One region of the Bacillus sp. NS1 genome, then DNA from elsewhere that is predicted to be linked to it. Evidence: a T-box and tRNA genes for the amino acid it is inferred to sense, from the RefSeq annotation. Region 1 holds a T-box; the other holds one or more tRNA genes.
The links. The T-box of region 1 lies ahead of valS (valine--tRNA ligase). A T-box ahead of a tRNA ligase gene usually reads a tRNA of that ligase, here a tRNA-Val.
Positions count from the first base shown of each region.

Region 2: it has a tRNA-Val gene. The T-box ahead of valS (valine--tRNA ligase) is inferred to sense a tRNA for this amino acid. The anticodon was not compared.

Region 1 covers NZ_JBZAZF010000003.1:304,574-310,611, forward strand. The annotation lists partial or broken gene AC4CV5_RS11915 (LysM peptidoglycan-binding domain-containing protein) at 1-410, shown strand, start outside; gene cotN (spore coat protein CotN) at 443-1,468, shown strand; gene AC4CV5_RS11925 (YszA family small membrane protein) at 1,487-1,678, opposite strand; T-box leader at 1,844-2,065, shown strand; gene valS (valine--tRNA ligase) at 2,125-4,767, shown strand; gene AC4CV5_RS11935 (bifunctional folylpolyglutamate synthase/dihydrofolate synthase) at 4,827-6,038, shown strand, end outside.
Region 2 covers NZ_JBZAZF010000006.1:19,139-25,176, forward strand. The annotation lists gene AC4CV5_RS18495 (PTS transporter subunit EIIC) at 1-81, opposite strand, end outside; gene AC4CV5_RS18500 (MurR/RpiR family transcriptional regulator) at 107-958, opposite strand; gene murQ (N-acetylmuramic acid 6-phosphate etherase) at 972-1,889, opposite strand; gene AC4CV5_RS18510 (GNAT family N-acetyltransferase) at 1,998-2,480, opposite strand; gene AC4CV5_RS18515 (2-thiouracil desulfurase family protein) at 2,493-2,948, opposite strand; tRNA gene AC4CV5_RS18520 (tRNA-Glu) at 3,129-3,203, shown strand; tRNA gene AC4CV5_RS18525 (tRNA-Val) at 3,207-3,282, shown strand; tRNA gene AC4CV5_RS18530 (tRNA-Thr) at 3,287-3,359, shown strand; tRNA gene AC4CV5_RS18535 (tRNA-Tyr) at 3,382-3,466, shown strand; tRNA gene AC4CV5_RS18540 (tRNA-Gln) at 3,471-3,542, shown strand; gene sigW (RNA polymerase sigma factor SigW) at 3,772-4,335, shown strand; gene rsiW (anti-sigma-W factor RsiW) at 4,349-4,975, shown strand; gene cdaA (diadenylate cyclase CdaA) at 5,136-5,957, shown strand; gene cdaR (CdaA regulatory protein CdaR) at 5,950-6,038, shown strand, end outside.

The DNA of each region.
Region 1 (6,038 bases):
AGGAACAAGCGGAAGAAAGCTTTGAAATTGAAGTGAGAAAAATACCACCGGCGAATGAGCCTGAGGAAGAAACACCTCTTCAGTCCTTCCAGCTGCCTGATACCTCAGAGACTGAAAGGAAGGAAGCGAATGCTGTTCCTAGGGTTGCTCCTGCTGCTGAAACGAAGGAACCTCAAACAAAGGAAAGTGATAATTCTCTTTATTTAACAAAACTCTTTACGAGAGAAGAGGAAGAGTTTTCGAGAATGAAAATATGCATTGTTCAGCAGGAAGATACGATCGAACGTTTATGCGAACGGTATGAAATCACATCCCAGCAGCTGATCAGAATGAATTCTTTAGCCTTGGACGATGAATTGAAAGCAGGACAGATCCTCTATATTCCTCAATATAACAACAGCCATGCGTAAACCGTAAGCGATCGGAAAATGTGGTGAATGGAATGGAAGATACCCAATCGGTTCTTCAGAAATACGGACTGACTGCTCAATTTATTGAGCCTGTCAGTCCTCTTGTGTGGAAAGTGTATACAGACTACGGCATATTTGCCCTGAAAAAATTGAAATCAGCTCGCAGCAAACAGTTCACAGATCATATGGTGGCGATTGAAGAAAAAGGTTTTCGTTCATTTGTTCCCGTTTACAGAACAAATAGCGGTGAGTTTTTCTCAGAAGGTATACAATCCGGAGATTCCTATTATTTAATGCCTTGGCTCCAATTTGACCAGGAGGAAGAACGGGATCAGAAGCATGCCTATTTATTTAGAGAAACAGCCCGCCTTCACGAGAGAACCGCGCAGGAAATAAAGGCGAGCCGTGATGATATTGAACGTTATTACGGACAAACGAAAAAAAAGTGGGAACATGATAAAATTTTTTATGAACAGTTTGTAGACAGAGCAGAGAAGGAATGGTACCTTTCCCCTTTTGAACTCCAGGCCGTAACCTATTTTTCAGAAACCATTTCGGCGGTGAACTTTGCGCTGGAGCGGTTGGAAGACTGGTATGAATCAGCAAAAGAAAAGGGCGTCTCAAGGGTTGTGATAAACCACGGCAGCCTGTCTATACACCATTTTCTATATAATGATGCCGGGGCCGGATATTTCACAAATTTCGAAAGAGCGTCTGCAGGCCCGCCGCAAAACGACTTACTGGGCTTTTATACAAAAATGTTCAGAGGCTTTCCGAAAGCTTGTCCGGAATGCGTCGAATGGTTTTATGCATACACGAAATCATTCCCTTTACGTGATGCGGAAGTCAGCCTTTTTCTCAGCTATATGGCATATCCGACGGCCATGTACAAGGTGCTGAACCGTTATCAAACCGGAAAAAGACAGCATGAAAAAAATGAATGTACGCAATTATTAAAGGCTTATTGGCAAATGAAAAATATAGAGCCGTTTGTGATGAAAATCCATCAGGTAGAACAAGAGAAAAAATTCCAGGCTGAAAACGAGTCCACGTCTTAATGGCGCGGACTTGTTTGTTTATATCCATTCTAAATGAAGGGCGCAAGCTAAAAAGATTAGGATTGCGAGCAGCAAAACATCAAAGGTTGTCGGAAAGAAAATAGTTCTGATTCCTTGAAAAATCGTAATGGGAATAATCACTTGTGCGGATACAAGCCGAATTTGCCTAACCCACGGCGGGAGCGAATAAGAGCTGAAACGTTTCTTCACGGTGCATCCTCCTCTACGCATTTACAAGCATCATATGTAAACTTGGGCAATAGGTGCCTGCCCATCTGTATAGAAAGCGGCGTTTTTGGAAAAGATGATTGACGAATCAAAAACACTTTTACTATAATAAAGAACATAAATAATGTATATAATGAGCTGATAAATACACCTGCTTAGAACGGGAAGAGTACAAAAAAGGCGCATGCAGAGAGAGAAGCCGTTTGCTGAAAGGTTTCTTATGTTGTCTGATTGGAAGGTCGCCCGGGAGCATAATTTCTTGAAAGAGAGTAGAGAAATTCGGGAAACACCCGTTATCCGTTGTAAGTGCATGAACTGATAGAGTTCATGAAAAAAGGTGGTACCGCGAAAGAGCTTTTCGTCCTTTTACAGGGATGAAGAGCTCTTTTTTCGTTCTCAGCCATTTTTAAACATGCTGGAGGGTTATCATGGAAACGAATGAACAAACAATGCCGACGAAATACGATCCGGCAGCAGTTGAAAAAGACCGATATGATTTTTGGCTAAAAGGCAAATTTTTCGAAGCTGGCAGTGACCAGACAAAAGAGCCATACTCTGTTGTCATTCCGCCGCCAAACGTAACAGGAAGACTTCACCTTGGCCACGCGTGGGACACAACGCTGCAAGACATTGTAACAAGAATGAAACGCATGCAGGGCTATGATGTGCTGTGGCTTCCGGGTATGGACCACGCCGGCATCGCGACACAGGCTAAAGTGGAAGCGAAACTTCGTGAAGAAGGCAAATCCCGCTACGATTTGGGCCGCGAGAAATTCCTCGAAGAAACGTGGAAGTGGAAAGAAGAGTATGCTGACTTTATTCGCAGCCAGTGGGCGAAATTAGGGCTTGGCCTTGATTATTCCCGTGAACGTTTTACGCTGGATGAAGGCTTAAGCAAAGCGGTTCGCGAAGTTTTCGTTAAGCTTTATGAAAAAGGCCTGATCTACAGAGGCGAATATATTATTAACTGGGACCCTGCGACAAAAACAGCCCTATCCGACATTGAGGTCATTTACAAGGATGTTCAAGGCGCGTTCTATCATATGAGCTATCCGCTCGCTGACGGTTCAGGTTCGATTGAAATTGCGACGACACGTCCTGAAACGATGCTTGGTGATACAGCTGTTGCTGTTCATCCTGAAGATGAGCGCTATAAGCATCTTATCGGAAAAACGGTGATCCTGCCGATTACAAATCGTGAAATTCCGATTGTCGGTGATGACTACGTTGATATGGAATTTGGTTCTGGTGCAGTGAAAATTACGCCTGCTCATGATCCGAACGATTTCGAGCTTGGCAACCGCCACAATTTAGAACGCATTCTTGTCATGAATGAAGACGGAACGATGAATGAAAATGCCCTGCAATATCAAGGTATGGATCGTTTTGAATGCCGCAAAAAGCTCGTAAAAGATTTACAGGAGGCGGGAGTTCTCTTCAAAATCGAGGATCATATGCACTCTGTCGGCCATAGTGAACGAAGCGGGGTTGTTGTTGAGCCTTATCTTTCTACACAATGGTTTGTGCGCATGCAGCCGCTTGCTGATGAAGCGATTGAGCTGCAAAAGAAAGAAGAAAAAGTCAACTTTGTGCCTGACCGTTTCGAAAAAACGTATTTACACTGGATGGAAAATATCCGCGACTGGTGTATTTCCCGTCAGTTGTGGTGGGGCCACCGCATTCCGGCTTGGTATCACAAAGAAACAGGCGAGTTATATGTCGGGCTTGAAGCGCCTGAGGACAGCGAAAATTGGGAACAGGATACAGACGTACTGGATACATGGTTCAGTTCTGCACTCTGGCCTTTCTCCACTATGGGCTGGCCTGATGTAACGGCTGAAGACTTTAAACGCTACTACCCGACAGACGTACTCGTGACAGGGTACGATATCATTTTCTTCTGGGTATCACGCATGATTTTCCAAGGCATTGAATTTACAGGCGAGCGCCCGTTCAAAGATGTTTTGATCCATGGCTTAATCCGTGACGAGCAAGGCCGGAAAATGAGTAAATCTCTCGGCAACGGTGTCGATCCGATGGATGTCATTGACAAGTATGGAGCCGATTCTCTGCGTTATTTCCTTGCGACTGGAAGCTCTCCTGGCCAAGATCTGCGCTTCAGTTATGAAAAAGTGGAATCGACATGGAATTTTGCCAATAAAATTTGGAATGCCTCCCGTTTTGCATTAATGAACATGGACGGCATGACATACGATGAGCTCGATTTGTCAGGCGAAAAATCAGTTGCTGACAAATGGATTTTAACGCGATTAAATGAAACAATCGAACACGTGACCCAGCTTGCTGATCGATATGAATTTGGTGAAGTCGGACGCCATTTATATAACTTTATTTGGGATGATTTCTGTGATTGGTATATTGAAATGGCGAAGCTTCCGCTTTACGGAGAAGACGAAGCGGCTAAGAAAACAACCCGTTCTATCCTTGCTTACGTACTGGATCAAACGATGCGCCTGCTCCATCCGTTTATGCCATTCTTAACGGAGGAAATTTGGCAGCACCTTCCTCATCAAGGGGAATCGATTACAGTAAGTCAATGGCCTGTTGTAGTACCGGAGCATACCGATACTGAAGCGGCAGCTGACATGAAGCTTCTTGTTGAGCTGATTCGTTCTGTACGTAATATCCGCAGTGAAGTCAATACGCCAATGAGCAAGCAAGTCGAATTGTATATTAAAACAAGCACAGATGAAATAGCAGCCCGTCTCGAAGCGAACCGTTCATATGTTGAACGCTTTACGAATCCGAGCGTGCTTAAAATCGGCACGGATATCGAGGCTGTTGATAAAGCGATGACGGCCGTTGTCTCAGGAGCAGAGGTTATTCTTCCGCTAGAAGGCTTAATTAATATTGATGAAGAAATTGCCCGTCTGCAAAAAGAATTTGATAAGCTGACGAAAGAAGTCGAGCGCGTCCAAAAGAAACTTGGTAATGAAGGGTTTATGAAAAAAGCGCCTGCGCACGTAATTGATGAAGAACGTGAAAAAGAAAAAGATTATGTGGCAAAGCGTGACGCTGTTCAAAAACGAATGGCTGAGCTGAAGGGCTAATGAAAAGCCGGGGCGGTTTCTAGAGAAACCGCCTTGTCTTATAAAAGAGGGGATTATCATTGTTTACTGCATATGAAGAAGCGCGCAGCTGGATTCACGGGCGGCTGAAATTCGGAGTGAAGCCCGGACTTGGCCGAATGGAGCAGCTGATGGCGCGGTTAGGGCATCCTGAAAAGAAAATCCGCGCGTTCCACGTCGCAGGAACAAACGGTAAAGGATCAACTGTCGCTTTTATCCGTTCTATGCTGCAAGAAGCCGGATATACGGTTGGAACGTTTACGTCACCTTATATCATTACGTTTAATGAACGGATCAGCGTTAACGGGACACCGATTTCAGATGAGGAATGGACAGCACTCGTCAATCAGATGAAACCGCACGTTGAAGCGCTGGATCAAACGGAATACGGACAGCCGACAGAATTTGAAATTATGACGGCTTGTGCATTTTTATATTTTGCAGAGTTTCATAAGGTCGACTTTGTTATTTTTGAAACAGGTCTGGGAGGTAGATTCGATTCTACGAATGTAGTTGAACCGCTTTTAACTATGATTACAAGCATCGGACACGACCATATGAATATTCTTGGAAACACCATTGAAGAAATTGCTGGAGAAAAGGCCGGAATTATTAAAGAAGGTATACCTATTGTTACAGCTGTTACTCAGCCGGAAGCCGTACAGGTCATTCGTTATGAAGCTGAACGACATGCTGCGCCGTTCCAGTCATTACATGATACATGTGTTATTTTTAATGAAGAGGCTCTGCCTGCGGGAGAACAGTTTTCATTCAAAACGGCCGAGAAGTGTTATGAAGATGTTCGAACAACTCTGATCGGCACCCATCAAAGACAAAATGCGGCTTTGTCCATTTTGGCTGCTGAGTGGCTTAATAGGGAGAGCATTGCCCATATCAGTGATGAAGCGTTAAGAAGCGGGCTTGTAAAGGCTGCTTGGCCGGGTCGCTTAGAGCTTGTTCAGGAACATCCACCGGTATACTTAGATGGTGCGCATAACGAAGAAGGCGTTGAGAAGTTGGCGGAAACGATGAAACAGCGTTTCCCTGATTCCTGCATTTCTGTGGTGTTTAGCGCGTTAAAGGACAAACCGTATCAAAACATGATTAAGAAACTGGAAACCATAGCGCATGCGATTCATTTTGCTTCTTTTGATTTCCCGCGTGCTTCTCTTGCAAAAGATCTCTATGATGCAAGTGAAATCAGCAATAAAAGCTGGAGTGAAGATCCTGGCGATGTGCTCGAATTCATAGAA
Region 2 (6,038 bases), on a different contig from region 1:
ATACGAGGAAATATTGGATTTTCCTCCGCATAGCTCAAGGATTTTCTTTGCGAGATGATGGTAGTTATTTTCTTTGCTCATCAAAACCCCTCCTCTTCAAGATGCCTTATTTTTTTCTCATAGATTGTATGGCTGCTCTCGTTTTATCGATATAACCGGTTGTTTCTTCATACTGCTCAGCCGCCATGCTTAAAAACAAAACATCGATCATAAAAAGCTGGGCGAGGCGGGAGGAAGTGGCTGCACTTCGAATTAAGGCTTCGTTGGAATGTGCTGTGTATAATGGGACATCAGCCAGCGCGGAGACGGATGTCTGGCTGTATTGTGTCAGGCTGATCGTTGTGATGCCTTTTTCCTTAGCCATCGTAATCAGTTCGATGATTTCCTGCGTCTCTCCCGAAAACGAAATGGCAAATACGATGTCACCCTTATCTGCATTTGCGATTAATGATGCCACAAGATGAGTGTCTGTGAACGCAGTTGCTAGTTTATGGATGCGAAGCCACTTTTGCTGGGCGTCCTTGGCGACAATGCCGGAAGCCCCGACGCCGATAAAATGCACAGTATGAGCTTTGAGAAGCAGAGAAACCGCTCGTTCAAGCTCTTTGTAGTCCATCAAGTCTGAAGTGTCCTGAATGGCTTGAATGGCATTGCCGGCCGCTTTTTCAGAAATGGAGGACAGAGGTTCGTGAGGCGCAATGTCCCGATAGCCTTGTACAGCAGGCTTTGCCAGATCGCCTGCCACTCTCATTTTTAAATCTTGAAAACCCTTTAGACCGAGTGATTTGCAGAGCCTGATGACGGCAGCGTCACTTGAATTGGCTAAGGCGCTGATTTCGCTGACAGTGCTTTCAATTGCTTTGTGGGGATGAGTTAGGATGTAATCCGCAAGTTTACGCTCGGATGGAGGGAGCTTGTGTTTCATTGATTGAATGATCGCTAAACCGCCTGTTGCCATTCTTGGTCTCTCCTTATTCTGAATGGTAATTTTCGATTGCTTTGTCTATAAAACCGTTTGTTTGATCAAGCAATGTTTTAGCTTGTTCCTGATCTGTGCTAGTTTTGAGCATGACGATTGCTGTTTTGACGTGATGATTGGCTTGTTCTAGAGTGTGTCTGGCTGTGTCGTATGAAGCGTTTGTAAGGCTTTGGATGATGCTGATGGCGCGTTCTTTTAGTTTTTTGTTGCTGATGTTGACGTCTACCATCAAGTTTTCGTAAACCTTGCCGATTTTGACCATTACAGCGGTAGATATCATGTTTAGAATCATTTTATGAGCAGTTGCGGCTTTCATACGTGTTGATCCTGTAATAGCCTCAGGTCCGACGACAACCTCAATGCTGTGATCCGCATCCTTGCTGATGGCCGAATGCTCATTACAGGTAAGGGCGACAGTGTGTGCTCCGACTTTGCGGGCGTATGTTAGGGCGCCCGCTGCATAAGGTGTACGGCCGCTTGCTGCGATGGCAATGACGGTGTCGTATGAAGTGAGTTGTATGTTTTTTAAATCTTCGGCTCCTGCTTCTTCACTGTCTTCAATGCCCTCTGCTGCCTGTAAAAATGCTTTGGGACCTCCAGCCATAATTCCGATGACCTGATCTGGGCTTACGCTGTAGGTGGGAGGACATTCAACAGCATCCATGACACCGAGTCTGCCGCTTGTGCCAGCGCCTGTGTATATGAGCCGGCCTCCATTTTGAAATGAGTCATACGCGCAGTCTACAGCTGTTTTAATATCGGGGAGAACCTGCTGAACGGCGGCTGCGACTTTTAAATCTTCGTTGTTGATCATTTTGAGGATGTCGAGTGTATTTGCTTTATGGATTTCAGCTGTTTGGCTATTGCGTGATTCCGTTGTAAGACGGTGAAGGTTTAATGGTTCTGACATGAGGATGCCCCCTGTTTAGAATAATGTATCTTAATATTCAGTATATTCATTTCTGTCATGATATTTCAACTATGTTTTTGCATTTTTGAAATTTTATTTCACTTCAGGCTATAAGAAATAATGAAGGATCAGCTGTTCTCCGAGCGGTCCGATTCTTCTCCTGCCTTTATCAAGGAACCCGCTTTTCATATAAAGGCGCTTTGCGCGTGTGTTCAGATGATTGACGGCCAAAATGATTTCATCGCACCATGGAAAATAACCGCTCACAAAAGAGGGAAGCTGAAGCATTGCTTTTTTTGCATAGCCTTTTCCGTGATGCACAGCGTTTAATGACAGGGAACTGAGCAGTAAAGCAAATGGATTGTTAGAATAGGGTGCCAGCGTTTCTTTTGATGTATGTAAAATGAAAAAACCGACTGGGAGATCGTCTTTTAAGATGATAACCGGATACCGGTCCCGTATGCTCAGGGCCTGAGTCAGCACCTCTTTGGGGAGAGAGGTAAAGCGTTTGTCATCGTTGTTAAGCGTGAATGATTGAAGCTCCGGCAAGTGTTCAGGCTTATAGAAGGATAAAGAAATGTCTAGAGTCATGTGGCGGCCTCCTTACAATATGTCGTCTAGCTGGTTTTCTGAAATGACGCGGTAGCCTGCTTGCTCTAACAGTGCGGCGGTCACTCCGCTGCCGGTGATTTTTGCGCCAGAGAATGTGCCGTTATAGATAAAACCGCTTCCGCACGATGGACTGTTTTCTTTTAATATGATGGCAGAGGCATTGATTTCTTTTGCATAAGCTAATGTCTTAGCGGCACCTTCCATATATAATTCTGTTACATCTTCTCCTGAAGCTGTCATGATTTTCGCGGTTCCATTGAGAACATCCTCGCCGGTGCCTCCGATAATTTCTGCAGGTTCACGAGGAGTTGAGAAGCCGCCAAGAAGCTCAGGGCAAGCCATAACTGCTTTATTTTCACCGACAAGTTTTCTGATTTTCTCTGATGCGGCGTGAGAGCCGTTGTATCTGCATTCAATGCCTCCAAGGCAAGAACTGACTAGGATCATATTGGTTTCTCCTCTCTTGCATCGTTTGTCTCTATCATAAAATAAATGACTAATGTTGGGAGGCTTTTTCAGTTAAAAAAGGAGTTAAAAAGTTTGAAAATAAAAAATTTAATTTTCCTCTTTACAAACAGGGGGTAACCTGTATATAATAACTTTTGTCAGCTCGACGAGAACACAAACGGCCCGTTGGTCAAGCGGTTAAGACACCGCCCTTTCACGGCGGTAACACGGGTTCGAATCCCGTACGGGTCACCATTTGGAGGATTAGCTCAGCTGGGAGAGCATCTGCCTTACAAGCAGAGGGTCGGCGGTTCGAGCCCGTCATCCTCCACCATCTTGCCGGTGTAGCTCAATTGGTAGAGCAACTGACTTGTAATCAGTAGGTTGGGGGTTCAAGTCCTCTTGCCGGCACTGTTTTTCTTAATATGAATATGGAGGGGTAGCGAAGTGGCTAAACGCGGCGGACTGTAAATCCGCTCCCTCAGGGTTCGGCAGTTCGAATCTGCCCCCCTCCACCATTATTGGGCTATAGCCAAGCGGTAAGGCAACGGACTTTGACTCCGTCATGCGTTGGTTCGAATCCAGCTAGCCCAGTCACAGACACCTTTGACCAAAAGGTGTCTTTTTTCTTTTTGAAAAATAATTCCAACTTCTAACTGTTCAGTCTGTATAATAATTTTAAAAATATGTTAAGGTAGTTTATTCACGAATTACCATCTACACCCTGCCAAAAATTTGTTAAACTTATTTTATAAAAAAATTGAAACCTTTTGAAACGAAGCTCGTATACATACAGACCGGTGAAGGCAGAGGTTAGATAAATATGGAAATGATGATTAAAAAGAGAATTAAACAAGTCAAAAAAGGCGACCAAGATGCATTTGCGGACATCGTAGATATTTACAAGGATAAAATTTATCAGCTTTGCTACCGTATGCTTGGTAATGTGCATGAGGCAGAGGATATAGCACAGGAGGCTTTCATCAGAGCGTACGTTAATATCGACAGTTTTGATATTAACCGGAAATTTTCAACTTGGCTTTATCGAATCGCGACCAACTTAACTATTGACCGCATTCGCAAAAAGAAGCCGGATTATTACCTCGATGCAGAGGTGGCTGGTACGGAAGGCTTGACCATGTATTCCCAAATCGCCGCAGATGGGGTATTGCCAGAGGATGCAGTTGTGTCACTGGAGCTCTCAAACACGATTCAGCAGAAAATTTTAAAGCTTCCTGACAAATACAGAACAGTTATCGTATTAAAGTATATTGATGAACTCTCATTAATTGAAATCGGGGAGATTCTGAACATTCCTGTGGGGACTGTGAAAACTCGGATTCACAGGGGCAGAGAGGCTCTTAGAAAACAATTAAGGGATCTTTAAGTGGGGTGATGAAATGAGCTGTCCTGAACAAATTGTGCAGCTTATGCATATGCATCTTGATGGAGATATCCTTCCAAAAGATGAACACGTATTAAATGAACATCTGGAGACATGCGAGAAATGCAGAAAGCATTTTTATGAGATGGAAAAATCTATAGCGCTCGTCCGGAGCACATCGCATGTCGAAGCCCCCGCGGATTTTACCGCTAATGTCATGGCGAAATTGCCTAAGGAGAAGAAAAGAGCTTCTGTGAAAAGGTGGTTCAGAACCCATCCTGTTATCGCAGCTGCTGCGGTATTCATCATTTTGATGGGCGGAGGTTTTTTTAACAGCTGGCATAATGACCACAATTTCAGCGTGTCCAAGCAGCCGAATCTTGTGGTGCATAATCACACTGTGACCGTGCCAGAAGGTGAGACGGTCAAAGGTGATGTCACTGTCAAAAACGGCAAGCTGATTATTAAAGGCAAAATAGACGGGAATGTAACCGTCGTAAACGGCGAAAAGTATATGGCCTCTGCTGGACAAGTCACCGGTCAGATTGAAGAAATCAATCAATTATTCGACTGGACATGGTACAAGATGAAGTCTGCGGGGAAAAGTGTAGTCAATGCATTAAATCCGAAAGGGAAAGAGTAAAGCGCGTCAGCCGCTTTGCTCTTTTTTTATGGGCTGAACGGGCTGGCACATTTCACTTGCCAAATCGAAATGTGGTATAATGGGCTCGCTATGTAAAGTACATATGCGTAACACGTAAAACACAAAATACGAAATGACTGAAATCTTGGAGGACGAGGAAATGGCTTTTGAGGATATCCCTTTTTTGCAGTACCTCGGCAATGCCGTTGATATTCTCCTTGTTTGGTATGTGATATATAAATTGATTATGGTGATACGCGGCACGAAAGCGGTTCAGCTGTTAAAAGGAATTGTAGTGATCGTGCTTGTCCGTATGGCCAGCCAATATTTGGGCCTCAGCACGCTTCAATGGCTGATGGACCAAGCGATAACATGGGGATTTTTAGCAATTATTATTATTTTCCAGCCAGAGCTGAGAAGAGCGCTTGAACAGCTTGGCCGCGGCCGCTTTTTTTCTAGGAGCGGCACACCTGTAGAGGAAGCGCAGCAGAAAACAATTGAGGCCATTACAAAAGCAATCAATTATATGGCGAAACGCCGTATAGGCGCCCTGCTGACCATTGAGCGGGATACTGGAATGGGGGATTATATTGAGACGGGCATACCATTGAATGCAAAAGTCAGCTCTGAGCTGCTGATCAATATTTTTATCCCAAATACCCCGCTTCATGATGGTGCGGTGATTATGAAGAATAATGAGATTGCCGCGGCCGCCTGTTATCTGCCGCTTTCTGAAAGCCCGTTTATCTCAAAAGAACTGGGTACGCGGCACAGGGCGGCTGTGGGCATCAGTGAAGTAACAGACAGTTTGACAATTATTGTGTCTGAAGAGACCGGCGGCGTCAGTGTGGCGAAGAACGGAGACCTTCACAGAGAGCTGACGGAAGAAGCGTTGAAAGAAATGCTTGAAGCCGAGTTTAAGAAAAACACCAGAGACACTTCTTCTAACCGCTGGTATTGGAGGGGCAAGAAAAATGGATAAATTCTTAAACAACCGCTGGGCTGTGAAAATGATTGCTCTGCTTTTCGCGCTCTTGCTTTATGTGGCGGTTAACAGCAATCA